Regions from separate parts of the Pseudarthrobacter sp. DSP2-3-2b1 genome, predicted to be linked through region 3. Evidence: riboswitches for the same ligand, from Rfam matches in the RefSeq annotation. Region 3 holds a riboswitch; each other region holds the start of a gene.

Region 1 (9,357 bases), on a different contig from region 3:
CGAAGAAGGTTGATTACGTGCCTACCGGCAAGGTCAAGTGGTATGACAAGGAAAAAGGGTTCGGATTCCTCGCGGGCGAGGACGGCCAGGAAGTCTTCCTGCCCAAATCATCGCTGCCTGAAGGCGTTACCGAGCTGAAGGCCGGCACCCGGGTTGAGTTCGGCGTTGCCGACGGCCGGAAGGGTGCCCAGGCCCTGGGCCTGCGCGTCCTGGACAAGACGCCCTCCATCGCCAAGGCCAAGCGTCCCAGTGCGAAGGATCTGGCCCCCCTCGTCCAGGACCTGGTGAGTGTCCTGGACAACCTGTCCGGCACGCTGTCCGCGGGCAAATACCCGGAAGGCAACAAGGGCAAGGCCATCGCGGCGGCCCTGCGCAAGGTTGCCGACGAGCTGGACGTTTAGGCCTGCTGATGATCCCGGAAGCTGAACAGCCGGAACAGGCCGCAGCGGACGCACCGCGCGTTGAGCCTGCCCCCACAAAGCGCCGTGCCGGACTGCCTGTGTGGCGGACCGGCAAGCCTGATGTCTTCCTTGCGGCCGCCGTCGACGCCGCCCGCACCGCCATCGAGGGCATTACTGACCCGTCCAACATTGGCGCCCACGTGGCCGCCAAGAGCGAAGGCGACCGCCTGGTCACCCACTTGTTCGAGTCAAAGCTGCCCGGCTACCAGGGCTGGCAGTGGTACGCGGTGCTGACCAGGAACTCCCGGTCCAAGGTGGTGACGGTCAGCGAGCTTGGCCTGCTGCCGTCCGAGGACTCCATCCTGTCCCCGGAATGGGTTCCGTGGGCGGAGCGCGTCCGGCCTGGCGATGAACAGGGTGAGGTGGAAGCCGCGGACGCCGCGCTCCCGTCAGCTGCGGTGGACGAGGATGAACCGGAAACCGAGGAAGCGCTCAATGCGGCGCAGCCACCGGAAGACGACTCCGACGACGCCGATGGCAACGCCGACGGTGCCGGAGATGAGTACGACGCCGACGACGTCGATGATGCCGGAGACGAACCGCGCGAGGCAAAGACTGACTAAAAGGTTGGATCCTTGCGGGGTGCTTCATGACGTGGGCCGGACCTGATGTCCACCTTCAAATCCCTGCACGTCCTCAATTACCGGATCTGGTTCTTCGGCGCGCTGGTCTCCAACATCGGAACCTGGATGCAGCGGACGGCCCAGGACTGGCTGGTGTTCGATCACCTTACGGACCACGACGCCGGCGCCATGGGCATCACCATGGCGCTCCAGCTCGGTCCCCAGCTCTTCCTGGCGCCGGTAGCCGGACTGGTGGCGGACCGCTACAGCCGCAGGCAACTGCTGGTGATCACACAGTCCACCATGGCGCTGCTCAGCACGGGACTGGGCGTCCTGGTGGTACTGGGCGCAGGTCAGCTCTGGCATGTCTACGGCTTCGCCCTGCTGCTGGGCATGGTCTCCGCGCTCGATGCTCCAGTGCGGCAGACGTTTGTTTCAGAGCTGGTCCGGGATGACTACCTGCCGAACGCCGTGGCACTGAACAGCGCGTCGTTCAACGTGGCCCGCATGATCGGCCCCGCAGTAGCCGGAATGCTGACCGTGGCGGTCGGCCCGGGCTGGGTGTTCCTGATCAATACCGGCACCTTCCTGGCGATGCTCCTGAGCCTGTGGAAGATCCCGACGGCGTCCCTGCGCCAGCTTCCCCGCGCGGCCGCAGGCAAGGGGCGGATCCGCGAGGGCCTGCGCTACGTCCGTTACCGGCCGGACCTGGTGGTGGTGCTGGTTGCAGTGTTCATCGTGGGAACGCTCGGGCTGAACTTCGTACTGTTCATCGCGGCCATGGTTGGTACCGAATTCGGGCTGGACGCTGATGAGTTCGGGCTGATGAACTCCATCATGGCCATCGGCTCCGTGGCCGGAGCCTTGCTCTCCGCAGGCCGCGGAAAACCCCGTCTGCGGATGATCTTCGGCGCGGCAGCCGCCTTCGGCGTGACCTCCGGACTTGCCGCCCTGGCGCCGGACTACTTCTGGTTCGGTGTAGCCCTGGTGCCCGTGGGCCTGTTCGCGATCACCATGATGACCAGTGCCAACGGCTACGTCCAGACCACTACTGATCCAGTCATGCGCGGCCGGGTCATGGCCCTCTACATGGCCATCTTCATGGGCGGCACCCCTATCGGGGCGCCGCTGGTGGGCTGGGTGGCCAACGTGGCAGGGGCCAGATGGGCACTTGCGGTCGCCGCCGCCTCAGGGCTCCTCGCAGCGCTGATCGGGCTCCTATGGATCATCCGGGCCCAGCAGCTGAGGATCACGTTCAACCGGCGGGCCCGCGGGCTGCGCCACTTCCGGGTGATATCCCACCTGGGCGGCGTTTCCCAGCCCGGGGACACAGCAGACGGCGCCGGCCGGGAGCAAAACCCGGACGACGCCGTCGGACGTTGAAGCGTCCGTTACTTGCGGAGTTCGCCCACGACGAAGTCGATGCTGGCCAGCAGAGCGGAGACGTCATCCGGTTCGATGGCCACGAACGTGGCGATCCGGAGCTGGTTGCGGCCCAGCTTGCGGTAGGGCTCGGTGTCCACGACGCCGTTTGCCCGCAGCACCTTGGCGATCGCGGCGGCGTCGATGGAGCCGTCAAAGTCGATGGTGGCGATGACGTTGGAGCGTTCCTCGGCCTTGGCCACAAAGGGTGTGGCGAAGTCTGAAGCCTCGGCCCAGCTGTAGATCCTGCCGGCAGAGTCCGCGGTGCGCGCCGCTGCGAAGTCCAGGCCGCCGTTGCTGTTCAGCCACTTCACCTGGGAGTCGAGAGTCACCAGGGTGGAGAGCGAGGGCGTGTTGTAGGTCTGGTTCAGCCTGGAGTTGTCGATGGCCGTCTGGAGGTCCAGGAAGTCCGGGATCCAGCGGCCGCTGGCCTTGATCCGGGCCGCACGTTCCAGGGCGGCGGGGGAGAACAGCCCAAGCCACAGGCCGCCGTCGGAAGCAAAGTTCTTCTGCGGTGCGAAGTAGTACACATCGGCCTCGGCAACATCAACGTCCAGGCCGCCTGCCGCGGAGGTGGCGTCAACAAGGACCAGCGAACCGGAATCGGCGCCTTCAACGCGCTTGACCGGCGCCGCCACACCCGTGGAGGTCTCGTTCTGCGGCCAGGCGTACACGTCCACTCCGGCTTCAGCCTTTGCCGCCGGGCGGGTGCCGGGCTCCGAGGTGATGATGGACGAGGCGTCAAGGAACGGGGCCTTGTTGGTGGCCGAGGCGAACTTGGAGCCGAACTCCCCAAAGGACAGGTGCTGCGCCTTCGTTTCCACCAGGCCGAAACTTGCGATATCCCAGAACGCCGTTGACCCGCCGACACCCAGCACCACTTCATAGCCCTCAGGGGCGCGGAAGAACTGGCTGAGGCCCTCGCGGACGGACCCCACGAGGTTCTTCACCGGCGCCTGGCGGTGCGAAGTGCCCAGGATGGTCTTTGATGCCGCGGACAGCGCTTCGATCTGCTCAGGCCTGACCTTGGAGGGGCCTGCGCCGAACCGTCCGTCCTTTGGCAGCAGATCGGCAGGAATAGTGATGCTGGTTTCGCTCACAGGGGCTCCAAATTTCGGCGTTTGACATGACTCATGTCCGAAGGACGGTGGGGTGGCCGGCAGTGACTGGACCAAGGGCCTCTTTTATTCTGCCTGAACCGGCTATTTGGCACCGAACCGGCACCGTCATAGTCCAGTCAATGAGACAGAATGCCCGGATGCTGCAGGGGCCGGAATTATCCGGACAAAATCAAAATAGGCTAGGCTTTTCACCGGACCTCGCCGCTGCGCCGGACGCGATACGGTGGGACAACGCAAGGTACTGCGCTCGAGGAGCTGAGCTGTATGACGGATCTGATTGATACCACCGAGATGTATCTTCGGACCATTTTGGAGCTTGAGGAAGAGCACATTGTTGCTCTTCGCGCCCGCATCGCCGAACGGCTGCGGCACTCGGGGCCCACGGTGTCCCAGACGATCGGCCGGATGGAACGTGACGGGCTGGTTGTGGTTTCCGGGGACCGCCACCTGGAGCTGACCGAAACCGGGCGCAAGCGGGCCACCGAAGTCATGCGCAAGCACCGTCTCGCAGAACGCCTCCTGGCGGACGTGATTGGCCTCGACTGGGCCTATGTCCACGACGAAGCGTGCCGGTGGGAACATGTGATGAGCGAGCGGGTTGAACGGCGCATCTACGAACTGCTGAACCATCCCACGGAGTCCCCGTATGGCAACCCCATCCCAGGGCTGGCCGCACTGGGCGGAGCGCCGGCCTCGCTTCTTGACGACGGTGTGATTAATCTCCTGGAGGCCATGCAGGGCTACGGGCCTGATTCCAGCGTCAAAGTCAGCCGCCTGGCGGAGCCCATCCAGGTGGAGCCCGAACTGCTGGTCCAGCTGGATGAAGGCGGGATCCGCCCCGGCGCTTCGGTCACCCTGGAGCGAGTCGGGGAGTACATCTCCGTCCGCGTGCCGGGCATCGAAGGGGCTCTCGAACTCCCTCCTGAAGTGGCGGCGCACGTATTCGTGTCCGTCGGCTGACGGGTCGGTTGTGCCTGCTCGAAGGGACTAGGGGGCTCGGCGCGGCCTTCTTTAGCGCAGTGACAGCGGATCTGCAAAGATAACGGAATTGTTACTGTCCTGCTTAATCATTTATAGTTTTAACAGAACGTCGATACAAAAGCGTTACCTGATCCGGAGCCGAGCTCTGCCAGCGGACCAGGTGCACGAGTCACTAACTGGCAGAGGCGGGGGAACCACAACCGGCAGCCAAGGCTGCCTTGGGGTGTAGTCCGTCAGCAGCAAGCCTCTTCCAATGAAGAATCCTCACGGGATATTTCTGCGCCAAGTGCTTGTCACGGCGGACCGGGTCTTTGATCTCTCTGACCCGAATCCGACAGCTAACTTCGCAGGCTATCCAGAGAGGAACATTTTTGACCACGCAATACTCCAGGGGCCGCCGCCGCGCGGCGGGCCCCGCTTCGGCGCCGCGTGCGGCCGAAGTCACTACCGCCGACAGGCCCCGCGATTCACAGCGCGAAGCACGCCGCCGCCGCGGACCCTTCCGGCAGATCACTGAATTCGCCTCGGCCAGCGGCATCGGCCAAAAAGCCGGCATCGCCCTGGCCGCAACCGGCCTGGTCCTTACCGTGACGGTTCCCGCTACCAGCCCTGTGATGGCCCAGCCGGAGCAGGGGCAGCCGGCCTCGGCTGTTTCCGCCGCCCCGCAGCCCGAAATCTCCGCCGCCGCCGGCGCGCAGATCGATTTCAGCCGCTCTTCGGTCGTCACGAAGGGCGATCCGGACGGCAAGCTCAAGCAGCTGTTGAGCGCGCAGTCAGCCGGATCCATCACCCGTGCAGCCTCCGCGGGAAGTCTCGGCGCGCCTCTGGCGCAACTGGCCACCGCCTCTCCGTTCGGCTTCCGGATCAGCCCCATCACCGGCGGCTCCGGAGACTTCCACCGGGGCCAGGACTTTGCGGCACAGTGCGGGACGTCTGTCCAGGCCGCCGCAAGCGGCACGGTCACCTTCGTTGGCTGGCACCAGTACGGCGGCGGCAACCGCGTCGTGGTGGATCACGGCAATGGCCTTGAAACCACGTACAACCACCTGTCCTCCGCCAGCGTGACCATGGGCCAGACCGTCAGCCGCGGCGATGTCATTGCGCTCAGCGGAACCACCGGCGCCTCCACGGGCTGCCACCTCCACTTCGAGGTCCAGGTCAACGGCGAAGTCGTGGACCCCACAGGGTGGCTTTGAGTCAAATGATGGCCAACTATCAAATCTCGGTGACATGCCGTGACCTGAATGTGACATTGGTCTGGAAGTCCTGTAACGTCTAACTCGCGCCAGCTTTTCCGAAGCTGACGTTCTTGAGTGGATTGCCTAGCTCTGCCACCGCTCAAGGTCCGTTCGCATGAATTCGTCTGGCAGGGGCGGGGGAACCAATTTTGGCCTTTGATTCTGAAGGCCTTGGGGTTAAGTCGCAAAGCTTCCCAGGAAGCCGCGTGGCCGGGTGCACTCCCATCCGAATCCGACAGCTCACCTCGCAGGCATTGGGAGAGGCTACCTTCGTGTCTTCACGCCATAATTCTGCGCGCCACCGTGCGCAAACGGTTCGCACCAACCCCATGGGCTCAGTGTCCAAGGCGGTCAGTGCAAACGCCGGGACCGTAGGTCGCCAGGCTGCAGTCATCGCAGCCGCGTCAGGTCTGATCCTGACCATGGGACTTCCGGCCAACGCTGCGGATTCCACCGCCGGCGTGTCCGCCTCCACCGAGTCAGCCCAGGCCGCCCTGGCCGTCACCGCGGCTCCCACGGCCACCGTTTCCTTCGAACGCCCGGTGGTCACCACCACCGCCGCGCCGAAGATCGAACCGGTCCGTGCGCAGTCGACGGCCACTGAGACCGCCGCGGCTACCGCTACCGAGGGTACTGACGCTACGGAGAAGGCTCCGAGCAAGCTCGCGGACGCCGTCTCCACTGCCTCCGGCTCCGGCCTGGCAGCCATTGCCTACACCGGCATCGGCAGCCCCTACGTCTGGGGCGGCACTTCTCCCAGCGGCTGGGACTGCTCCGGCTTCACCCAGTGGGTCTACGCCCAGGCAGGCATCAGCATTCCCCGCGTCAATGCCTGGACCGCAATGAAGCCGACCTCCACGCCGGTCCCCGGTGACCTGGTCATGCAGAATGGCGGCGCGCACGTTGGTATCTACGTCGGCAACGGCATGATGATCAGCGCGCTCAACCCGGGACAGGGCACGCTGCTCCACTCGGCGGCCTCCACGGGCACCTCCTCCTTCTTCACCATGGGCGGCTAACTAACCACCGCTCCCGGTTCCTGCCGGGCAATAATCCTGCAGCCTCGCGCTGCAGGACCAATGCCGCCTGAACCTTTCGCTAAATCCCCGTTCGGGACGTGCCGACGTACCCCCAAGATGCCGGCGCGTCCAAACCCTGGCCTGCCCACGCGGTCCTGAGGAAATCGAAAGAGAGAAAATTAATGACTACTCGTGCAACAGTTGCACGGCACCGCGCCGAGGTCACCACCAAGACCAACTCGCTGGCTGTCATTGCCAAGGCTGTCGGCGACAACGCCGGCGGCATGGGCCGCCAGGCAGCGGTTATCGCTGCTGCCTCCGGCCTGGTCCTCACCAGCGGTATCGCGGCAAACGCCGCCGACACCAGCGTCCAGCGTGAAGTGTCCCCGGTCTCGAACCTTGAGCTTGAGGTCTCCGCCCCGGCAGTAATCTCCGCTGAATCCACCATTGCGATCTCCTACGAGAAGCCTGCTGTCACCACGTCACCGGCTCCCGTTGTTGAGGCACCTGAGCCCGAGGTTGAGGTGCAGGAAGCAGCAGCTCCCGCCGCTGCTCCGGCCCGCGCCGCTGCTGTCAAGGTGACCACCGCCGCGGCTCCGGCCGCACCGGCACCGGTTGCTGCCAGCGGCAAGGGAGCAGCAATCCTCTCCGCTGCCTACGCACAGCTCGGTGTTATGCAGGACTGCACCATGCTGGTGACCAACTCCCTGGCTGCCGTTGGCATCAACTTCCACGACTGGCCCGCGGGCTACCTGGGCCTGGGCCGCACCGTGAGTGCCGCCGAAGCTCAGCCGGGCGACCTGATCTACTACGCCGACGGCGGCGCGGGCGTTGCCCACATCGCTGTGTACGCCGGCAACGGCCAGGCAGTGCACGGCGGCTACAACGGCAACCAGACCGTTGTATTCAGCGCCAACGTTGGCTCGGGACCGGTTTTCATCCGCGTTTCCTAGCAGCTGCTTCAGCTTCAAGGACCCCCGCCACCCGGCGGGGGTCCTTTGCTGTCCCGGGCCGCCTCACGGGGGACCGGCAGGGGGGGGCGGCACTGGGGGGAGCGACCTTGGGGGACCGGCAGTGGGGGAGCGGCCCCGCCACGGGGAGGAACCAGTGCCCGACACGACGGTGTTCCCGTGCCGGCGATTAGTTAATCACGGGTTTCTTTGTTTACTCTTGTGGTGTCGATCCATAGCCCGGATTATGCCGGGGGCAGCCGGCCCTCGTGCCCCTGACGGGTGCGGCCACAAAGAGGTACGTGCATGCGCACTCTCGTTCTGAATGCTGGATATGAACCGCTGGCGGTGATCACCTTCCGCCGGGCGCTCGTCCTTGTGCTTACCGGCAAGGCGAGTGTTGTTGCCGAAGGCGAAGATCCCGTGGTGGGACCGCAGGAGATATTGGGCCGCCCGTCCGTGATCCTCCTGAACCGCTACATCCGCCCGAGATACAACCACAGCACTGCCGTGAGCCGCCGCGGGGTACTGCGGCGGGACGGCCACCGGTGCGCCTACTGCGGAAAAGCAGCCCACACGATCGACCATGTCCAGCCGAAATCCCGCGGCGGTACGGACTCCTGGGAGAACCTCGTCGCGGCCTGCCTCCGGTGCAACAACACCAAAGGTGACCACACGCCCTCTGAAATGGGCTGGAAGCTGAGGATTGTTCCCGAGCCGCCCCACGGCACCATCTGGCAGATCAAGGAACTCGAAAAGCCTACGCCCGCGTGGGACCCCTTCCTGTTGCCTGAACGGGCTGCCTGACCGCCACCTTCACAGAGTCTCCTCCCAGCTCGCCTGCGCCCCGTGGACTGCCGCGGCCGTGGCCGCACGGTTAGGCTGGGAGTGTGGATCCTGACCCTGTGCCCTTTGACGCCGTTATCCTTGCCGGCGGCCGTTCGTCACGGCTGGGAGGCGTGCCGAAGCAGAGCCTGACGTACGACGGCGATACGCTCCTCCGCCGCTCGGCCGCCGCTGCCGGGGGAGCCCGGGCCGCCGTTGTGGTTGGTCCCTATCCTGCTGAATTGCCTGCCGGGCTGCTCGGCTGCCGGGAGGAACCGGTCTACGGTGGCCCCGCCGCCGCGATCGGGGCCGGGCTTGCGCGCCTGGCCGCCGTGGGCGGAAAACGTCCGCCCTTCACCCTGGTGCTGGCCTGCGACATGCCCCATGTGGAGCGTGCGGTCGCAGAGCTCAGGAAAATGTTGGGTACCGCAGGAGCCGGACAGCCGGACGGAGTTGTTGCTGTTTCGGAGGACGGGCGGCGCCAGCCCCTCGTCGGATTTTATAGCACACCCGCGCTACAACGTGCTGTGGACGAACGGGCGGCAGTGGGAGGCCTGACGAACGCTTCGGTCACCTCACTCCTTGCTAGGCTGGACGTGCAGCTTGTCGCCGTCCCGGCGGGCTCCACAGCTGACGTGGACACCTGGGACGATGCCGCCGCACTTGGAGTGGCCGGCGTGGAACCACTGAGTGGTTCGCAGCCAGACGCCGCCGCAGATGATTTGGGAGACTGAGCGTGAAGAACCAGGACGAGACACTGGAAGAGTGGTGCCGGGC
Region 2 (9,357 bases), on a different contig from region 3:
GTTTAACCAGCCATTTCCCGGCCAGCGGCGCCTCCCGGTGGCCACGCTCCTCCAACGGCCGTTCGTGATCAGCCACACCGCCGGGCCAATCGGCTTTGGAGTGTCGCATGATCACCAGGCGCTTAATATGGTGCTCGCTCATCCCCCAAGCCTAGCGCCGCAGCAGAAACCCGCTGTTGCGTCGCTGAAGTCGACTAGATCGAGTATTCCGGAGCGGCCCAGACAACAACTTCGGGGTGCTCGTAGAAGCGGTACCCCTGGCCGCGGACGGTGCGCACAGTGTTGGCGAGGCGGCCCAGCTTGGAGCGGAGGCGGCGGATGTGGACGTCGATGGTGCGCTCGTTGGGGACTTCCTCGGCATTGCGCCACAGGCCTTCAAGCAGTTCATCACGGCCCACGGTACGGGTGCCGTTCTCCACGAGGTAGTTCAGGAGTTCGAATTCCTTGAAGGTCAGGTTGAGGGACTCGCCGTCCAGGTGGACTTCGCGGCGGGCCAGGTCGATCAGGACGCCCGAGGGACGCGGATCCTGGGGCTGCTGCAGGCGGGCAGTCTCAGTGCGCTTCTGTGCGTTGACTGTTGGGTCGCCGAACGTGGAACGGACGACGTCGAGCGCGGAACCGGGCGTGCCTGCTGGGGCCACAGCGACGGCAGCGTAGCTCTCAGCGCCGCTTACGAGTGACTGTGCGTAAGCGCGGATTTCCTGGGCCAGCTTGGCAATGGACGTTCCGGCAGCCGCGGCGGTCTCTTCATCAATGCCCATGTACAGGACGAAGCCACGGGCCAGGTTCTCGTTGGCAACGGGCCGTACGGCGTCGGCTCCGGCAATAACGGGCGTCGGTGCGGTGAGCGGAGCGGCTTCGACGGGCTGGACGGCGCGGAGCTGGCCGTAGGAGTTGGGGTTGTAGCCCTGGGGTGCGTAGGCGGGCGCCTGGATGCCGGCGCCGGGGCCGCCGGGGCCGAATGCCGGGCGGGCACCGAAGCCTTGGCGGAGGCCTGAGGCCTGGGGGGCCTTGCCTGCGTTACGGACGGAGATGTGGACGTATCCGGATGCAACGGTCATGTTTGCTTACCTCAATGTGAATGGCCGTCATCGCGGCTCGAATGCTGGTTTTCCCCGCAATGAAAACTGGGGAGGGGCGCCCTACGCTGGGCTGGGGGCGAATGCCTAAGAACTTCGTGGGGTCTGAAGGTCAGGCGTGCATTCGACAACAGCGAGTGTCGGCAGCAGCGGGTGTGCTGGGCCAATATTCTGCGGCTGCAGGTGCTGTTGAGTTCTTGTTCACAATTGAAAGTGTGCAACGTAACAATGAAAACTTGCAAGTAACAAAGGCCCATTAGTTCCGCATTGTGAGACAAAAGGGCTATATGTGCCGTAGATCACGATTCTGGAATGGCGATGAATTCGCGGTTGCAGTCAACAAACGCGGTGCTTCAGCGGGCTAGTCCCGAATATGCTTCGGGCCAACGCGACTTTCTGGCGAGAAAATTCATCCCTGTAAGAGTTCCCGGAATTGCTCTCTCGTTTTGGCCTTCTGTCCACCCCCAAAGGCTATATCTGCGCTTTGGCCCGGTGGGGCACCCAACCCCGGCAGCTGAGGAGCACCCCCTTCGTGCCCGGCGTTACCCACATACGACCGGAAACGGGAAGCGTCCTTAATTCAGCTCGCTAGGCTGGGATTCACAGCACGCTCACAGGAACCCCATAGCGCGCGCTAACCGAAGGATCGGAGAGTTGTCACATGGCCACCTCGCACTCCATGACCAACAACCTCCCGCAGCTCACCCACCCGGACGGCTCCCCCATCCGCGCCCTGGTGGTTGACGACGAACCCAGCCTCTCCGAGCTCATGAGCATGGGGCTGCGCATGGCGGGCTGGTCTGTTGCCGTGGCCGCCGATGGCCCCGAGGCCGTCAAACTCGCCAAGGAGTTCCGCCCGGACGTCCTGGTATTGGATGTGATGCTGCCAGGGTTCGACGGCGTTGAGCTGCTGGGCAGGATCAGGGCCTTCGCACCCGAGGTTCCGGCCCTTTTCCTGACGGCCAAAGACGCCGTCCAGGACCGGATCGTCGGCCTGGCTGCCGGCGGGGACGATTACGTCACCAAGCCATTCAGCATGGAAGAAGTCCTGCTGCGGCTGCACCGTCTGGTTCAGCGGTCCGGTGTCGCCGCTATGGACACCGCCGAGCTCGTGGTGGGCGATCTTGTCCTCAACATCGACACCCGCGAGGTGAGCCGCGCCGGCGACGACCTCCAGCTCACTGCCACCCAGTTCGAACTGCTCCGCTACCTGATGGAAAACCCCAAACGAGTGATCAGTAAGGCTCAAATCCTGGACCGCGTCTGGAACTACGATTTCGGCGGACAGGCCAACATCGTGGAACTCTACATTTCCTACCTCCGCAAAAAAGTCGACTCGGTACACCCGCCCATGATCCACACCGTGCGCGGCGCCGGCTACGTCATCAAGCCTGCGGAGTAGCGCCGCCATGTCGCCGCCGCGGGCAACCCCGCCACCCACACGGAGCTGGCTCAAACCCGCCACCTGGCACCTGCGCACCCGCCTTGTATTGCTAGCCATGGCCCTGCTGGTAGCCATCTGCGGCTCTGTAGGACTGTTCAGCTACGCCTCGATGGACTCTTTCCTCACCCGGCAACTCGACGAACAGTTGACCCAGGCCGCCGCCCGGTCCAACGATCCCGGCCGGCCCCCCGCGGGCGGATTCAACGGCAGGGACCCGCTGGACGCCCGTGGCCAAAGTGTCGGAACCCTCAACGCGCGGATCGTGAACGGCCAGATCAACAGCGGCGGCTACCTCGACTCGGACACCACGCGCTCCGCCCTCAGCTCAGAGGACAAGCAAACCCTGCTTGCCTTGGCGCAGAACGGAAATCCCGTGGACCGTTCGCTGTCCAACGGGGATTATCGGATTGTCGCCGTGGCGACCGGCTACGGCGACGTCCTGGTGACCGGCCTTCCGCTCGCAGCCAAGGAAAGCACCCTCGCCTCGCTGGTGTGGACGTTCACATTCGTTTCCCTCGGCGGCCTGGCGCTGATTGGCCTTGCCGGGACCGTGCTCATCCGGCGCACTATGAAGCCGCTGGAGCAGCTCTCGGAGGTCGCCACCCGAGTCTCGCAGCTCCCCCTGGATGCCGGTGAGGTGGCACTCGCGGTGCGCGTCCCGCCGTCGAACTCTAATCCCGGAACCGAGGTAGGCAGCGTCGGGCACGCGCTCAACCTCATGCTGGACAACGTGGCCAATGCCCTGGAGGCGCGGCAGAAGAGCGAAACCAAAGTGCGGCAGTTCGTGGCCGACGCGTCCCACGAACTCCGCACCCCGCTGACGGCCATCCGCGGTTACACAGAGCTAATGCGGATGACCGAAAACTTCACGCCGGACGGCCGGAAATCGCTGGCCCGCGTGCAGAGCCAGTCCGAACGCATGACGGCCCTGGTGGAGGACCTTCTCCTGCTCGCCCGGCTCGACGAAGGCCAGCCGCTGAAACTGGGCGAAGTGGACCTCACCCAACTGGTAATTGAGACCGTCAGTGACGAAAAAGTTATGGCCCCGGGTCACAGCTGGCGTCTCGAGCTGCCGGATGAGCCGATCGCTGTCACCGGCGATGCATCGCAGTTGCGCCAGGTTCTGGTGAACCTGCTCTCCAACGCCCGCAAGCACACGCCTCCCGGCACCACGGTGGTGACCGGCGTCTGCAGCGCAGCTGATGGGAGCGCCGAAGTAACGGTAACGGACGACGGCGGCGGCATGCCGGCTGACTTCGTGGACCAGGCGTTTTCGCGCTTTGCCCGCGCAGACGCTGCCCGGGCGGGCACGGCACCGGCCTCCGGATCTGCGGCTTCCGAAGGCACCAGCGGACTCGGCTTGTCCATCGTCCAGTCGATCGTGGAGGCTCACGGCGGAACGGTGACCGTAGATTCCGGCCCCGGCAAGACTGTTTTCAAGCTTCGCCTGCCCTTCGCCCACTGACCCTGCAAGCCGACACACCGCCGTCGTGATCTCCGTTACCAAAATGTGACTTAAGCGCTGAGCTCCTGTACCGTCGATTAGGTGCAGCTCTATCGGGCTGCATATCCGGATGACGCCAAGCTCTGCCGCTTCCCGGATTCCGCGTTCAGAGGCAGAGGCGGGGGACCCACGGTCCCGGGCCACGAGTGCCCTTGGGGTTAAGCCAGCACGTGATTTTCCGTGTGGCCGGATGCCCTCATCCGAACCCGACAGCTAACTCCGTAGGTGTGAGAGGCGATCCATCATGTCTGAATTCAAGGTACAAACGCGCCCTGAGAACGGGTCAGAGAAACTGCACGGCCGCCATGAAGTTACCGAGGCAGGCGCGGCACCGGGAGCTACCGAGTCCGGCTCCCCCACGTCACCCCGCGCAAAATTCCCGTCCTTTGGCCGCCGCGCAGCCGTATTCACCGCGGCGTGCGCCCTCCTTGTAGGCGTCGGCGCCGCAGGCCATGCCTCGGACGCCAATTTCCTGACGGCCAGCGAGACTGCGCCGGCTTCCGGTGCCTCCGCTGACGCGGATTCCAACCTGAGCTTCGAAAAGGCCGAGATCCAGGCCAAGCCTTCCCCGGAAGCCGCGCCGGCCGAAATCAGCGTCGCGCCTCAGGCTGCCGAGCCGGCACCCGCGGCTCCTGCGCCTGACCCTGCTCCTGCGCCCGCCCCGGCACCTGAGCCTGCCCCGGCGCCCGCTCCCGTTGTAGCAATTGATGACCCGGCCGGCGCCCAGGCGTACGCCGCCGGGCAGCTAGCCTCCTACGGCTGGGCGGCTGACCAGATGCAGTGCCTGAAGACGCTCTGGACCAAGGAATCCGATTGGACCACCACGGCCACCAACCCCAGCAGCGGCGCGTATGGCATCGTCCAGTCGCTGCCTGCGGAGAAGATGGCGAGCGCCGGTGCGGATTACCGCACCAATTACCGCACGCAGATCAACTGGGGCCTGAACTACATCCAGGAGCGCTACCAGTCGCCCTGCGGCGCGCTGAACTTCCACCTCTCCAACAACTGGTACTAAGCCGCACCACTGGTACTAAGCCGCACACAACTGATACCAGCCGCACAGCCGGTAACAGCCGCACACCCGATACCGGCCGAACAAGGACCTGGCGCAGCCCGTACCGGACGCTACTGGTCCCGCCAGCTGTAGTACCAGCTGGCCCAGCATCTGTTGGCGCCGCGCCCGCCGGGGCATACTGGGGCCATGGAATTCACCACCACCATTCTCGGCAGCGGCAACAAGACCGGCATAGAGGTTCCGCCGGAGGTGGTTGCCGGACTCGGAGCGGGCAAGCGACCTCCGGTGGTGGTGACCATCAACGGCAAAAGCTACCGCAGCAGCATCGCCGTGATGGGCGGGCAGAACCTGATCGCTGTCAGCGAGCACAACCGCGAGTTCACCGGCGTTTCAGCCGGTGACACCGTGGAGGTGCACGTCGAGCTGGACACGCAGCCCCGCATAGTCGAGGTTCCGGACGACCTTGCCGCGGCCTTGGCTGCCGAACCTGACGCGCAGGCGTTCTATGCCACGCTCAGCTACAGCGGTCAGCGGCGTTATGTGGAACCCCTCGCGGACGCCAAGACACCGGAGACCCGGGCACGGCGGATCGCGAAGGTAGTTGCCGATCTCAAAGCTGGAAAGAAATAGTCCTTAGTCCCTGCGCATCTGCAGCCACAGAAGCGGTAACTGCTGAGTAGTCCGGGATATGCAGGACGCCGGGCGGCAGCGCTCCAGTGTTGGCTCCCACTGCGATGGTCCGGATGCCGGCGGCCACCCCGGCAGCAATTCCTGCCGGCGCATCTTCAAACACCACGGCGTCCCCGGGCTCCACGCCCAACAGGCGTGCCGCCGTCAGGTAGCCCTCAGGGTGCGGCTTGCCGAAGGTCACAACGTCAGCCGTCACGGACGTGCCTGGCATTGCGAGTCCGGCGGCGTCCATCCTGATATCCGCCAGAATCCGGTCGGCGGACGTCACCAGCGCCACGGCGTCGGCGGGCAAGCTTGCGAGCAGCCGGGCGGCCCCGGGCAGGGCGATGATGCCGGCAGTCCGCACCCGTTCCATGGCACTAAGTTCCTCGGTGAGCGCCAGGACATCCGACCCCGCCGGAGCGAACCGCCGCACCGTATCGACGGCCTGGACACCATGGGAGGTCCGCAGGATTTCGGCAATGTCCAGGCTGTACCGGGCCGCGAACTCACCCCATACCTCCTCCACCACAGCCGTGGAGTCCACCAGGGTTCCGTCCATGTCAAAGAGGACGGCACGGCAGGTGAGCGTGCGTGCTGCAGAAGGAGCGGGGAGGGTCATGCTCCCCATTTTGCCTTGCGCGGATTCGCCATACGGCTTTACCCGGCGCGCTATGTTCCGGGTCCGGGGATGTCGCGCCCGGGGATGTACTGCACGGCCCATTTGTTGCCGTCCGGATCCGCAAAATAGACGAAGTGACCCCAGTCCTGCACGTCAATATCGCTGACATCCACGCCGTTGTTTTTCAGGTGGTCGTGGGCCGCCTGGATGTCAGTGACCACGAGCTGCAGGTTCGGCGCACTGCCCGGCGGGGCATCCGTGAGCCCCTCGCCGATGCTGATGGAGCAGGCGGAGCCAGTCGGGGTGAGTTGGACGAAGCGGATTCCGTCAGTGGGCCGTTCGTCGAAGTCCGCGTTGAAACCTACTTTGTTGACGTAGAAGTCCTTGGCGCGGTCGACGTCGGATACGGGCACAAAAACGAGTTCAAGTTTCCAGTCCATCCGCACAGGGTAGCGGCGGGGCTGGGAATCCGGTAGGGCCGGCTGCCCTCTGTCAGCCTGCGATGCCATAGAGGCGGTCGCCTGCGTCGCCGAGCCCGGGGACGATGTACGACTTCTCGTTGAGCTTCTCGTCGATGGACGCCAGGACGATGGTTACGTTGGCGTCGGCCAGTTCTTCCTCCAGCTTGGCCAGACCCTCCGGTGCGGCCAGGAGGCAAATGCAGGTCACATCCGAAGCGCCACGCTTGAACAGGAACTTGATGGCTTCGCGCAGAGTGCCGCCGGTGGCCAGCATGGGATCCAGCACGAAAATCTGCCGGTCGGTGAGGTCCTCGGGGAGTCGCTCGGCGTAGGTGATGATGTCCAGGGTCTCTTCATCCCGGGCCATGCCCAGGAAACCCACTTCGGCGGTGGGGACGAGCTTGGTCATGCCTTCGAGCATGCCCAGGCCGGCGCGGAGAATGGGAACCACCAGCGGAGTGGGCTTGGTGAAGGCGGTTCCCACCGTGGTGCTGACCGGAGTCTCGATGGTGACCGGCTGGGTGCGGACCTCGCGGGTGGCCTCGTAAGCCAGGAGGGTCACCAGCTCTTCCGTCAGCTGCCGGAAGACCGGTGACGGGGTGTTCTTGTCCCTCAGGACGGTGAGCTTATGGGCGACCAGCGGGTGGTCCACAACGAGAGTGCGCATGGGTCAAAACTATCACCCGGGCGCAGAGCCACCGCCCGAGGATCCACCGCCTGCACCGCGTTCAGTTGAGCCCCCTGTTGAGCCCTGAACACGCGCACCATCTTCGGTGTGGTCGTCCCGCAGGACCGGGTGTTCGAACGTGGGAGCCGGCCCGGCATGCTCATGCTTGCGCGTCAGATGGAAGAGCCGGTGCGCCAGGATCACCATGCCCACCCAGGCAAGGCCAAGGAACCAGCCGGCCATCACGTCAGTCAGCCAGTGGTGGCCCAGGAACACCCGGCTCAGACCCATGGCGATGATGAAGATTGCGCCTGCGGTGATGGCTGTGATGCGGGCCCAGAGCATTTCGAACTGAAGGCACATGATGTAGATGAGCACACCTATCACCACCGTGGTGTTGAGTGTGTGGCCGCTGGGAAATGATGGCGAGGTTTCGTAAGGCGGGACCGCTTCGGCGTGGTCCGGGCGGGTCCTGCCCACCAGGCGTTTGCCGAAGGTGGTGGCCGTGGTGGATACGGCTGCGGCCCCGCCAACCAGAATGATGGGCCGCCAGGTCCTGCTCAGGAAGGTGAGCCAAGCGGTCAGGATGCTCGCCAGAATGGGCATGCCAATGCCCCCGCCAATGTTTGTGAAGGCAGTCACTGCGGCATCCAGGCCGGGGTTCCGCAGGTCCTGCGCGGCGTCCAGTGCGGGCAGGTCCAGGGATGCGAGGCCCTCGTCATCCACAACGTTGTCGTACACCTCGGCACCCAGCAGCGCCATAGCTACCACCAGCGCGCCACCTACCAGCAGCGTGATCCACAGCGCGGCGTACGGCTTGAACCAAAGTCCCAGGCGTTCCCTGAGGGTGTCCGTGTCCACGTTGCCTCCCCGGCGTCCATGCTTTGTTGGCTGGATATCCTTCGAAACTATCATTGAGCCATGGTCCCGGCAGAAAAGGAACACGGCGAGTGGATGGCCCTTGCCCTGGAGGAGGCCCGGCGGGCACTGGACACAGAGGACGTGCCCATCGGCGCTGTGGTGATTGGTCCCGACGGCGGAGTGCTGGGTTCGGGACGGAACCAGCGGGAGGAGTTGGGAGACCCCACTGCCCATGCCGAAGTAGTGGCCATCCGCGAGGCCGCGGAGAAGTTACGCGAGCTGGCGAGGATCGGCGGCGGCACCGGTGATGGCTGGCGGCTCGCGGACTGCACCCTTGTGGTCACCCTTGAGCCGTGCGCCATGTGCGCCGGAGCTGTTGTGCTGGCGAGGATTCCCCGCGTGGTGTTTGGCGCCTGGGACGAGAAAGCCGGCGCTGCGGGCTCAGTCTTTGATGTTCTCCGCGAGCGGCGCCTCAATCATTGGGTGGAGGTTTACGGCGGTGTCAGGGAAGAGGAATGCGGTGCCCTGCTGAGGGATTTCTTCGCGGCCCACCGCACCGCCGCCCACCCCAGCGGGCTGTGACCCGCGGACCCCAGCTTTTGACCCCGCGAACTCCAGCTGCGATCCATGAACCCCTAGCCCGCAGCATCCAACGCATCGATCCGGTCCTGGCGGGAGCTGGGCGAGTCCAGGCTGAATGAGCGGAAGTCACCGAGCTCGTCCCGGATCCAGGCTTCCACTTCGGCAATGCGCCGGCTTACGGCCGGGGTGGCGCCGTCGAAGAGCCAATGGGCGATCCGGGCGTTTCCGGGATCGTACTGCCAGAGTCCGATGATCCGGCCGCGGTCCACGATGGGGTGATCCGGGAGATCGGCCTGCAATGCGAGCGTTGAGCCAAGCACTTTCCTGTCTTTGTCCTCCTCGGCGAAGAGTTCAGCCGAATTCCGCCGAAGGAGGACGAGCGAGTCGGTGCCCGCGAGCAACTGGATCTGTTCCTTCCCCGGCGGCTCGTAAGCAGCGAGGCGCCCGACGTCG
Region 3 (9,357 bases):
CGTAGCTCGGGCCACGACCTCGCAAAACCGGGGTGCAGTTCCTTGCCGTGCACTTCCGGGACCGGAACCCAGCTCAGTTCGAGGCTTTCGGGATCACTGATCACCGGGTCAAACGGCCGTGTCACCTGCACCACTACGGTGGTGTAGGACCAGTAACCCACGTCAAGCACTGAGCTGAAGAGGACGGTCACGTCCGCGGCCGGTACCGCGGCTTCCTCGTGCGCCTCCCGGAGTGCTCCGGTAATCGCGTCCTCATCCTGGTGCAGCGCCCCACCGGGGAGGCCCCAGGTTCCGCCGTTGTGGCTCCAAAGGGCGCGGTGCTGGAGCAGGACGCCTTTGCCGGGGTCATAGGCCAGAACGCCTGCGGCACCGAACCTGCCCCAGAACTTCCCGCGGGCACCCTCCACCCACGCGTCTCCGGGATCCCGCGGACCGGTCAGCGGGGGCCTGGCATGTGGATTTGCACCGGGAGACGTGGCAGCCAAGGAATGATCCATAACTCCAGTCTGACAGGTGCCCTGCCCCGGCGCAGCGGACGCCGCACGCTGACGGTCAGCTGCTGTGACCGCGCTCGACGGCGAAATCGCCGCCGGGGTACATCACCGTTTCGTGGCCGTCGTCGAAGCGGACCAGATAGGGTGGATGGCCTTCCTGGCCCCTCACCTCCAGGATCACCCCGTGCCGGTCCGAGGCCCCTACGGTCCTCCCGTGGACGATGATCCTGTCACCCTGCGCTGCCTCCATGGCAATCACCTCCAAGCCCCAGATTACGACTGACGGCTCAGCAGGAACAGGGGCGGACCCTTCCGATCCGTGCAGGGGTTGGCAGCGGGCCATCCCATTGCCTAGGGTGGGACCCTAAGCATGCTTAGCTTTCGTTGGTCCAGGCGAACCGCCTGCCGGTTGAGGCCACAGTCAACAGGAGGAATACCATGACCGATCAGTACACCTTCCGGAACCCCGTGACGGCCTACGAAAAAATCTCACCGCCGGTCCAACACCAGCCGGAGCCTGGCCTGGACGCGGAGCTTGAGCCCAAAGCCGATCTGGGCGAGGAAACGTACCGCGGAACCGGCCGGCTGGAAGGGCGCAGGGCTATCGTGACCGGGGCGGATTCCGGCATTGGAGCAGCGACGGCCATCGCGTTCGCACGCGAGGGGTCCGACGTCGTCATGTCCTACCTGCCGGCAGAAGAAGAGGACGCCGCCAGGATTGCAGCCCTGATCGAGGCAGCGGGCCGAAAAGCCATCAAGGTGCCCGGCGATCTGAAGGACGCCTCGGTGTGCCAGGAACTGGTGGACACCGCTGTCGCGGTTCTGGGCGGCGTGGACATCCTGGTCAACAATGCCGGGAAGCAGGTGGCGCAGGAATCCATCGCCGATGTCACCGATGAACAGTTCGATCACACGCTGAAGACCAACGTTTACGCGATGTTCTGGCTCACCCGAGCCGCCGTTCCGCACATGCCCGCGGGGTCCACCATCATCAACACAACGTCAATCCAGGCCTACAATCCCTCCCCCACGCTGTTGGATTACGCCACCACCAAGGCGAGCATCAACAACTTCACCAAAGGCCTTGCCCAGCAGCTGGCGCCCCAGGGCATCCGCGTCAACGCAGTGGCCCCCGGACCCATCTGGACGCCGCTGCAGGTCAGCAGCGGCCAGCCGAAGGACGAACTGCCCGGGTTCGGGCAGTCCACTCCCCTGGGCCGCGCCGGCCAGCCTGCCGAGCTCGCTCCGGCGTACGTTTTCCTCGCCTCCGCCGAGTCCAGCTTCGTCGTGGGCGAAACCCTGAACGTTAACGGCGGGACGCCCTCGCCCTGACACGGGAGGGCAAACACAAGACCGACGGCGGCGGCGTGCTCCAGCAGGGGGGCGCACCGTCGTCGTTGTTATTTCGTTGTTTTTTCAGCGCGTGATCAGTCCCTGGCCTCCGCGAGGAGTGCGTCGGTGGCGGGATCAGGCTCGCCGTCGAAAAACTGCGCCAGTACCGTCTTGAACACGGTCTCACCCGGGGCGGCGCGCAGGAACAGGGTCATTGAGGACTGCAGTTTCCTGGCATCAATGCTGCCAAGGATCTCTGCGGCGGACCGGCCGGCGTGGGTGGTAATCGCCGCTGCGCACTCCAGCAACCGGGGGCCCAGGACCTCGTGCTTGAGGTAGGCCTGCGCTTCCGGCAGCGAGGTGACGGCGTACCTGACGGACGTGGGGCTCGTACCCAACCCCGCGAACTGGGGAAAGATGAACCACATCCAGTGGCCCGTCTTCTGTCCGAGCTGCAGCTCTCCGAGCGCCTGGCCGTAGGTCCCGGAGTTGTCCTGGGCTTCAACGAAGCGTTCCAGGTTGTAGGGGTCATTCATCTTTGTCTCCTCAGTTCAAGCGGTTCGGGCTGAGTCTAGGCGGTCTCGGCGGTGATCCCGGACGTCAGTGTGGCGGCGTGGCGCATCCACTCGTCCGGATCCTGGTGCCACCGGCCAACGACAGTTTCGGCGCGCTGCCTGTCCTTGCCCTTCAGGGTGGCCAACAGCGGCCGGACCACGTCTGCAACGAGCGGTGACACCAGCTCAGCTGTCCGCGCGGTACGGATGAACCCCTCCACCCGGGTCAAATCCGAATGGCGCAGCAGGGCAGCGCGTGACTGCAGGAGAACCACCGCCGCCAGCCTGCGTTCAAAGACGGGCCGCCGGCCGGGGCCGGGCTGGCCCCAAAGCACGGAAGCGAGTGCCGTAACTTCGTCGTGGTCAAGGTCTTTGAACTTCCGCGTGGCATCGCGGACCGTCCCGCGGATGGCCCCTACTGAAGCCCCGTAGGAGGCCAGGGCACCGTCAACCCTGTTTTCCACGTCATCGGCCCGGTACCACGAGCCCTCGTTCTGCAGCGTGGTGTCAATGAAGGCCGCCGCATCCTGCACCCTCTGGCTCATGGCTTACCGTCCGTAGCGCCCGGCAGCGGCGTGGTTGATGCAGAACATCGTCCAGGGACGCGCTTCCAGGCGGCCCTCCGCGATGGGCTGACCACAGACGGCGCAGATCCCATATTTGCCGTCCACGATCCGCTGAAGCGCGGCTTCGACTTCGGCCAGCCCGGAAGTGCTCTGGTCCAGCAGAGCGGCCGCCTGGGACAGTTCGAAGGCAATGGTGGCACCTTCGGGATCGTGTTCGTCGTCCACATTGGAATCCTGGCGGGCCGCATTGGCCGAGGAAATATCGGCCCGGAGCGCCGGCAGCAGGGCAAGTTTCCGGGCGCGCTCGTCCTCGAGGAGGAGCCGGAACCGTTCGAAGTCAGCCATGGGGAAAGCCTAGCCCCGGCGCCCGCCTGAAGGGGCTCGACAACCGCCGGCAGCAGGAGCATGCTGGCAGTCGTAAGCGCCTCAGATGCTGCCTGGCAGCCAGGGACGGACAGCTGATGGGCACAAATCCCGCAGAGAAAGTCAGCGCCATGCCTACAAATATCGTCACCCAGCTGGCAGTGAAGTCCCACGACACTCCGGATGAGAAGCGCCGTCCGGACAAAACCGAAGTGGACGTGGTCAGCCTGGGCGACTACACAGTGGGACGCTTCACCTTCAAGCCCGGGTGGCGTTGGTCAGACTGTATCAAGCCCGTAGTCCAGACCGACTCGTGCCAGAACAACCATGTTGGTTATTGCGTGTCCGGAGCGCTCAGCGTTGAGACTACGAACGGCAACCGCATCAGCATTACCGCCGGCAATTCCTACACCATTCCGCCCGGACACGACGCCTGGGTGGACGGGGACCAGCCCTTCGTGGGTATTGAATTCCTCAGCGCGGCGGAATTCGCGAAGGCGCCGGGAACCTGACGGGCCGCCCTCCGCGGCGGGCCGTCAGTACCAGTTGTTGGCAACCGAATGACTCCAGGCACCGCACGGTGACTTGTACCTGTCCGAGATGTAGGCCAGGCCCCAGTCCACCTGCGTCCGGTAGCTGGTGAGCCAGTCGCTCCCGGCAGAGCCCAGCTTTCCGGGCGGCAGCGCCTGCGGGATGCCGTAAGCGCCCGAATACGGGTTGGTGGCTGTGGTCAGCCAGTTGGATTCCTTGGTCCACAGCTGGGCCAGGCACTGGAACTGGTCCTGGCCCCACCCGTAGGCGGACAGCCGCCCGGAGGCGTAGCTCTTCGCGCCGGCCGGATCGTTCACCGCGCCGCCCGGTATTGATGGCACGACGACGGCGGGTGGCGGAGCCGGCGTCGGGCTTGGAACGGGAGCCGGTGCTGCCGGCGGTGGTGCAACGGGTGCCACCGGCGCGGGGTTCACTGGTTTCCGGGCGGCTGCCAGGGCGGCCGCCTCAGCAGCCGCCTCCGCCTGTTGGCGTGCCTGCTCGGCAGCCGCGGCGCGCTTGGCTTCCTGGGCACTCTCGTACGCGGCGAGGGCTGCTTGGCCCTGCCTGAATTCACCTTCCACGGCCGCCGTTGTCCCTTTGAGGGATGCAAGCTGTGCGGTGAGCTCCTGGCCGTGGTCCTGTTGCTCCTTGATCTGACGGGCCGTGGCTTCCTGGGCTGACTTGGCGGCGTCGAGCTTGTTCCTGGCCTCTCCTGACAACCGCTCACGCTCCGCCCTGGCCGCCTTCTCCTGCCCGGCCAAAGCCTGCGACACCCGCTCGGCAGCTGAGGCCTTACTCACCAGGGTGGCTGTCTTGTCACTCACGATCTGAACGATGTTGAGGCCTTGGATGCTGTTGGTCTGCACGGCATCCAAGGCCACGAAGAAGCCCATATTGGTGCCGCCGGTCTTGTAGGACTGGGCCGCCAGCGCTCCGATGTCCTTCCTGTGCTGTGCCAGCTCGGCGGTGGCGCGGGTGGTCTGGGCGGTCAGTTCGTCCAATCGTGCACCCGCGGCCTGCAGGGCTGTTTCCGCGACCGCGTACTCGGCCGCAGAACTGACGGCGGCGGTCCCCAGTTCTTCGCCGCGCTCCTGGAGACCTCCCAGGAGGTTAGTGATTTGGGTGACCTCCGCGGCTTTCCCGGCCTCACTTTGCTTGGCGTTTTCCACGTCCTGCCACGACGGATACCCACCGGGTGGCGCTTCGCCGCCGGCGTGGGCGGGCAAGATTGATAACGAGGCGGCAAAGGCCAGCGCCAAGGTTCCTGCAATGGCAGGCAGCCTCACTTTTTGGAGAAAACGCGACATAGTTTGTGAGCCTACCCGGCATATAAGGCATTCCGCCCCTGACCTGCAACATCGTGACGGTCAGGTGTTCAAGCAGGCGCAGAAGCGAGGCACTTCTACCGCTTACATTCCGTTACCGGAATGTGACATTGCCGGCGAGTAGAGGTTATGGTCGTCCGGTGCCCCGGTTCAAAGCCGGGACATTCCCGTCAGTATGCCGAGCCCTGCCGCTGAACCGGGACCCCAGCTCATAACTGGCAGGGACGGGGGAACCACGTTTCCACGGCTTCGAAGGAAGCCTTGGGGTTAAGTCGATAGCGCTCCGTCCTTGACGGAAGCGTTGCCGGCCGGGTGTCTCCGACCCGAACCCGACAGCTCACCCCGCAGGCATGGGAGAGGCAATCAACCATGTCCAAGAACACCACTTCCGCACGCCATCGTGCCGCTGCAAACCGCTCTATTGTGCTGACAGGCCTGTCTTCGACAGCTAAAGCACACGCCCGCACCATCGGCAGGCCAGCCCTGATCGCTGTGGCCGCGTCCGGAATGCTCTTCAGTGCCGGCACCGCAGCCCAGGCAGGCGTCCACGGCCCTGACACGGCCGGAAGCACCAACGTCCAGGGCCAGGCCAGCGCACCCGCTGCCGCCCCGGCAGCCGCCACGGCTCCCGCAGCAGGCAACGTCCACACCGTCGTTTCGGGTGACACGCTGGGCGCTATTTCCGCCGCCAACGGTGTTGCCCTCAACGACGTCCTGGCCGCCAACGGCCTGTCGATCACTGCCATCATCTACCCCGGCGACCAGATCCAGATTCCTGGTGCCGGCTACGCTGCGCCGGCACCTGCCCAGGCAGTCGCTGCGCCGGCCGCCCCGACCAACACCGGCATCCGGCTGGCGTCCACCGCGGCACCGGCAGCTCCGGCAGCTCCTGCAGCCGCGGCTCCGTCCGGTGCAGCAGGCTCCGCCATCCTGGCGTCCGCCTACTCACAGGTGGGAATCCAGCAGGACTGCACCGCCATGGTGGAGAAGGCACTGCGCTCGGTCGGTAAGAGTGTGGGAGACCTGGCCCCCGGCCAGTTCTTCCAGTACGGCAGCGTGGTGGGGGCCCCGGCCGCCGGTGACCTGGTTATCACGGCCGGCCACGTGGGCGTTTACGCCGGCAACGGCCAGGTTGTCAGCGGCGGCGTGGACGGTTTCAAGACCGAAGTCCACTCCATCAGCTGGCTCACGGGAGCATCCTTCGTCCGCGTAGCGTGATCCCAGCCGGAACGAACGGCGGCGGGGCAGCCTCAAGCAGCCCCGCCGCCGCCGTCCGCTGATTTTGTCAGGTCCCGCAGAAAGTCCGGTAGCTCCCGAAGTCCTCCGGCGCGGGGCCGGCATATCGCTCAAGGCCAGGCCGCTCCGTATACGGATCCGCCAGCACATTTACTAAACGGTTGAAGGGGCCAAGGTCCCCGGCCGTGGCTGCTGCGAGGGCCTCCTCAACCAGGTGGTTCCGGGGGATGTACACGGGGTTGGCCCGGTTCATGGGTTCCGCGTCCGGAGCAAGCGCCTGCCAGCGTTCAGCCCAGGCCTCGAACGCTGCGGGATCCACAAACAAATCACTGACAGCTTCAGTGGTTCCACCGGCTGCTGAGCTGAGGCTGCGGAAGAACGACGTGTAGTCCACTTCCCCTTCCGCCAGCATCGCCAGGAGTTCGTTGGCCAGCGGCGCCACCACGTCGTCCTGGGCCGCCGCCTCCAGCCCGAGCTTGGCCTTCATCCCGGCCAGCCAAGCGGCGCTGTATTCCCCGCGGAAGGCGCCGAGCGACTCCACGGCCATGGCAACAGCCTGCTCCTGGTCCTCATGGAGCAGGGGCAACAGTGCCTCGGCGAGCCTGGTGAGGTTCCATTCGGCAATAAGCGGCTGGTTGGCGTAGGCATAGCGCCCGCCCTGATCGATTGAGCTGTACACGGCGGCCGGGTTGAAGGCGTCCATAAAGGCACAGGGACCGTAGTCGATGGTTTCGCCGGAGATGGCCATGTTGTCCGTGTTCATCACACCGTGAACAAACCCCACCAGCATCCAATGAGCAACCAGCGACGCCTGGGCGGCTATCACAGCATCAAAGAAAGCCACATAGGGGTGTGCAGCCTTGGCCGCTGCCGGATAGTGGCGGCCGATCGCATGGTCGGCAAGGCGGCGGAGGAGTTCAGTGTCGCCATTGACCCTGGCGAACTGGAAACTCCCCACCCTCAGGTGGCTGCCCGCGACCCGGGTGAGTACAGCCCCGGGCAGCATCGTTTCGCGCTGCACCGCCCGCCCTGTCCCGACGACGGCGAGGGACCGCGTGGTGGGGATCCCCATCGCGTGCATGGACTCGCTGACGAGGTACTCGCGCAGCATTGGGCCGACGACGGCGAGGCCGTCGCCCGCGCGGGCGAACGGTGTGCGTCCGGAACCCTTAAGATGAACGTCGCGGAGCCGCCCGCGGGCGTCCGTGATTTCCCCGAGGAGCAGTGCCCGGCCGTCGCCCAGAATCGGCGAGTAACCGCCGAACTGGTGGCCCGCATAAGCCTGGGCAACAGGAGTGGCACCGTCCGGGACCAGGTTGCCGATCAGCAGGCGCGTCCCTTCAGGAGTGCGAAGCTCAGCCGGATCCAGGCCCAGCTCAGCGGCCAACGGCTCATTCAGGACCAGAAGTTGCGGGTCCGGAGCCTCCTCCGCCTGCCAGGGAACGGCCAGCTCTTCGAGGTCGCGGGCGAACCGGCCCTCGAAGGACAGCGTGGTTTCTGCTGCAGCTCTCATCTCTCAAGACTACCCGCGGGGGCTGTATCCACAGCCGACTCCGGGGGCTCCGGAAGTGGGCAGCGCCTAAAATGTTTGTCCCCTGGACTCGCTGCAACGCTTAGACGTGCTGCTTGAACCAGGCCAAGGTGTCGTTCCAGGCTGCCGTGGCCTGAGCCTCGTTGTAGCGCTCGCCCGTATCATTGTGGAAGGCGTGGTCGACGCCGGGATAAACGGTGATCTGATGCGTGATGTTGTTCGCTGCCAGGGCATCGCGGAGGGCGGGCATGGCCCCGGTGATCCGCTGGTCGCGTTCAGCGTATACGCCGAACACCGCTGCCTTGATTGAGGGAACCTTGGTCAGGTCCGGGGCGGGTCCGTAGAACGCGGCGGTGGCTTTCAGGCCGGGCAGCTCCGTCGCCGCCTGCCAGGTGATGCCGCCGCCAAAGCAGTAGCCATTCATGGCTATCCGCTCCGGGTCCACAAAGACCTGCCCTTGGAGGTACTCCAAAGCCGCCGCGAAGTCCGCAACGTGGCGGGGGGCCCCTGCACGGGTGAGTGCTCCGGAGACTGCGTCGGAGTCGAGGCTGGCGGTCCCGCCCTCCCGGCTCAGCAGGTCCAGGGCCAACGCAGCATAGCCGGCCTTGGCGAAACGCCGCGCAACGTCCTGGATATGCGGTGTGAGCCCTCGGTTTTCGTGGCAGATCATCACCGCCGGACCGGACTGTCCGGAGTCCGGCCGCGCGAGATAACCACTGATCTCGGTGCCGCCGGACGCGAACGTGACGGTCGCCGTCGTGAGCCCCGCATCTCCTTCCGGCACGGAAAGCGGGCTTTTTGCCCCGGGAACCGCACTTCCGGTGGGTGCGCTGCCGGCCGCGGAGGAAGGCGGGGGGCCGGAGCTCGGCATCGGGTCGCTGCCGGAGGGTACTTCCTCCGGGGTGCAGCCCACCAGCAACATGGCTGCTGACGCTGCGGTCATGCTTCCCATGATGAACGCGACCCGGCGGGTGAATGTGCGGTGGGACATCTCGCCGGCGCGGTAATCGTCGAAGAATTCCTCGATCAGATACCGTTCAAACTTTCCAAGCTCGATCATCACAGGCCTCCTCGGCTGAGGCGAATATCCTCCTCCCGCTCCGGAAGTCCCGCAAGGGCCGGTGGCCTCTGGTGGGCTGTCGAACCCGCGAGCTCAGAATTGTTCAGCCGGGATGCTGAAGCCCAGGTCAAGGAGTCCGCGGCCGGCCTGTTCCAGGATCGGATCCATGGTCAGCGAAGCATGGTTGAGCAGGACGTTGACATCGCGCTGGATGCGCTGCAGGGGATGCGACAGCCGGTGGACGCTACCGCCTGACCCCGTGAGAATGAGGCGGACGGCCTCGGCCGACGCCGCGCCGCTCAGGCCAAGGGAGAGCCGGTACCGGGACCGTTCCTCGTCCGTGAAAGTCACGGGCGGGCGCTCAT

The links. Region 3 has a riboswitch for cyclic di-AMP ahead of ACP7AX_RS08240 (LysM peptidoglycan-binding domain-containing protein). Riboswitches for the same ligand answer to the same signal wherever they lie in the genome.
Region 1: it holds a riboswitch for cyclic di-AMP, as region 3 does, so the genes downstream of both, ACP7AX_RS02290 (C40 family peptidase) here and ACP7AX_RS08240 (LysM peptidoglycan-binding domain-containing protein) in region 3, are expected to answer to the same signal.
Region 2: it holds a riboswitch for cyclic di-AMP, as region 3 does, so the genes downstream of both, ACP7AX_RS16970 (hypothetical protein) here and ACP7AX_RS08240 (LysM peptidoglycan-binding domain-containing protein) in region 3, are expected to answer to the same signal.

Annotation. Positions count from the first base shown of each region.
Region 1 covers NZ_JAFCTI010000001.1:529,767-539,123, reverse strand. Annotated here, with positions in the region: gene ACP7AX_RS02320 (cold-shock protein) at 18-401, shown strand; gene ACP7AX_RS02315 (DUF3027 domain-containing protein) at 410-1,024, shown strand; gene ACP7AX_RS02310 (MFS transporter) at 1,070-2,407, shown strand; gene serC (phosphoserine transaminase) at 2,416-3,546, opposite strand; gene ACP7AX_RS02300 (iron dependent repressor, metal binding and dimerization domain protein) at 3,832-4,527, shown strand; cyclic di-AMP (ydaO/yuaA leader) riboswitch at 4,706-4,916, shown strand; gene ACP7AX_RS02295 (peptidoglycan DD-metalloendopeptidase family protein) at 4,920-5,744, shown strand; cyclic di-AMP (ydaO/yuaA leader) riboswitch at 5,889-6,054, shown strand; gene ACP7AX_RS02290 (C40 family peptidase) at 6,116-6,805, shown strand; gene ACP7AX_RS02285 (NlpC/P60 family protein) at 6,988-7,758, shown strand; gene ACP7AX_RS02280 (HNH endonuclease) at 8,062-8,562, shown strand; gene mobA (molybdenum cofactor guanylyltransferase) at 8,646-9,314, shown strand; gene ACP7AX_RS02270 (DUF6457 domain-containing protein) at 9,317-9,357, shown strand, end outside.
Region 2 covers NZ_JAFCTI010000016.1:3,758-13,114, reverse strand. Annotated here, with positions in the region: gene ACP7AX_RS16990 (SixA phosphatase family protein) at 1-142, opposite strand, end outside; gene ACP7AX_RS16985 (winged helix-turn-helix domain-containing protein) at 195-1,061, opposite strand; gene ACP7AX_RS16980 (response regulator transcription factor) at 1,741-2,481, shown strand; gene ACP7AX_RS16975 (HAMP domain-containing sensor histidine kinase) at 2,489-3,988, shown strand; cyclic di-AMP (ydaO/yuaA leader) riboswitch at 4,116-4,266, shown strand; gene ACP7AX_RS16970 (hypothetical protein) at 4,272-5,042, shown strand; gene ACP7AX_RS16965 (YdeI/OmpD-associated family protein) at 5,229-5,672, shown strand; gene ACP7AX_RS16960 (HAD-IA family hydrolase) at 5,653-6,333, opposite strand; gene ACP7AX_RS16955 (glyoxalase superfamily protein) at 6,384-6,773, opposite strand; gene upp (uracil phosphoribosyltransferase) at 6,826-7,461, opposite strand; gene ACP7AX_RS16945 (phosphatase PAP2 family protein) at 7,474-8,295, opposite strand; gene tadA (tRNA adenosine(34) deaminase TadA) at 8,383-8,904, shown strand; gene ACP7AX_RS16935 (DNA glycosylase AlkZ-like family protein) at 8,958-9,357, opposite strand, start outside.
Region 3 covers NZ_JAFCTI010000005.1:104,444-113,800, forward strand. Annotated here, with positions in the region: gene ACP7AX_RS08200 (NUDIX domain-containing protein) at 1-497, opposite strand, end outside; gene ACP7AX_RS08205 (DUF1918 domain-containing protein) at 553-744, opposite strand; gene ACP7AX_RS08210 (glucose 1-dehydrogenase) at 933-1,826, shown strand; gene ACP7AX_RS08215 (DUF1810 domain-containing protein) at 1,922-2,362, opposite strand; gene ACP7AX_RS08220 (DNA alkylation repair protein) at 2,398-2,925, opposite strand; gene ACP7AX_RS08225 (TraR/DksA C4-type zinc finger protein) at 2,929-3,291, opposite strand; gene ACP7AX_RS08230 (cupin domain-containing protein) at 3,441-3,821, shown strand; gene ACP7AX_RS08235 (lytic transglycosylase domain-containing protein) at 3,846-5,147, opposite strand; cyclic di-AMP (ydaO/yuaA leader) riboswitch at 5,345-5,531, shown strand; gene ACP7AX_RS08240 (LysM peptidoglycan-binding domain-containing protein) at 5,535-6,383, shown strand; gene ACP7AX_RS08245 (protein adenylyltransferase SelO) at 6,451-7,914, opposite strand; gene ACP7AX_RS08250 (dienelactone hydrolase family protein) at 8,015-8,992, opposite strand; gene ribA (GTP cyclohydrolase II RibA) at 9,086-9,357, opposite strand, start outside.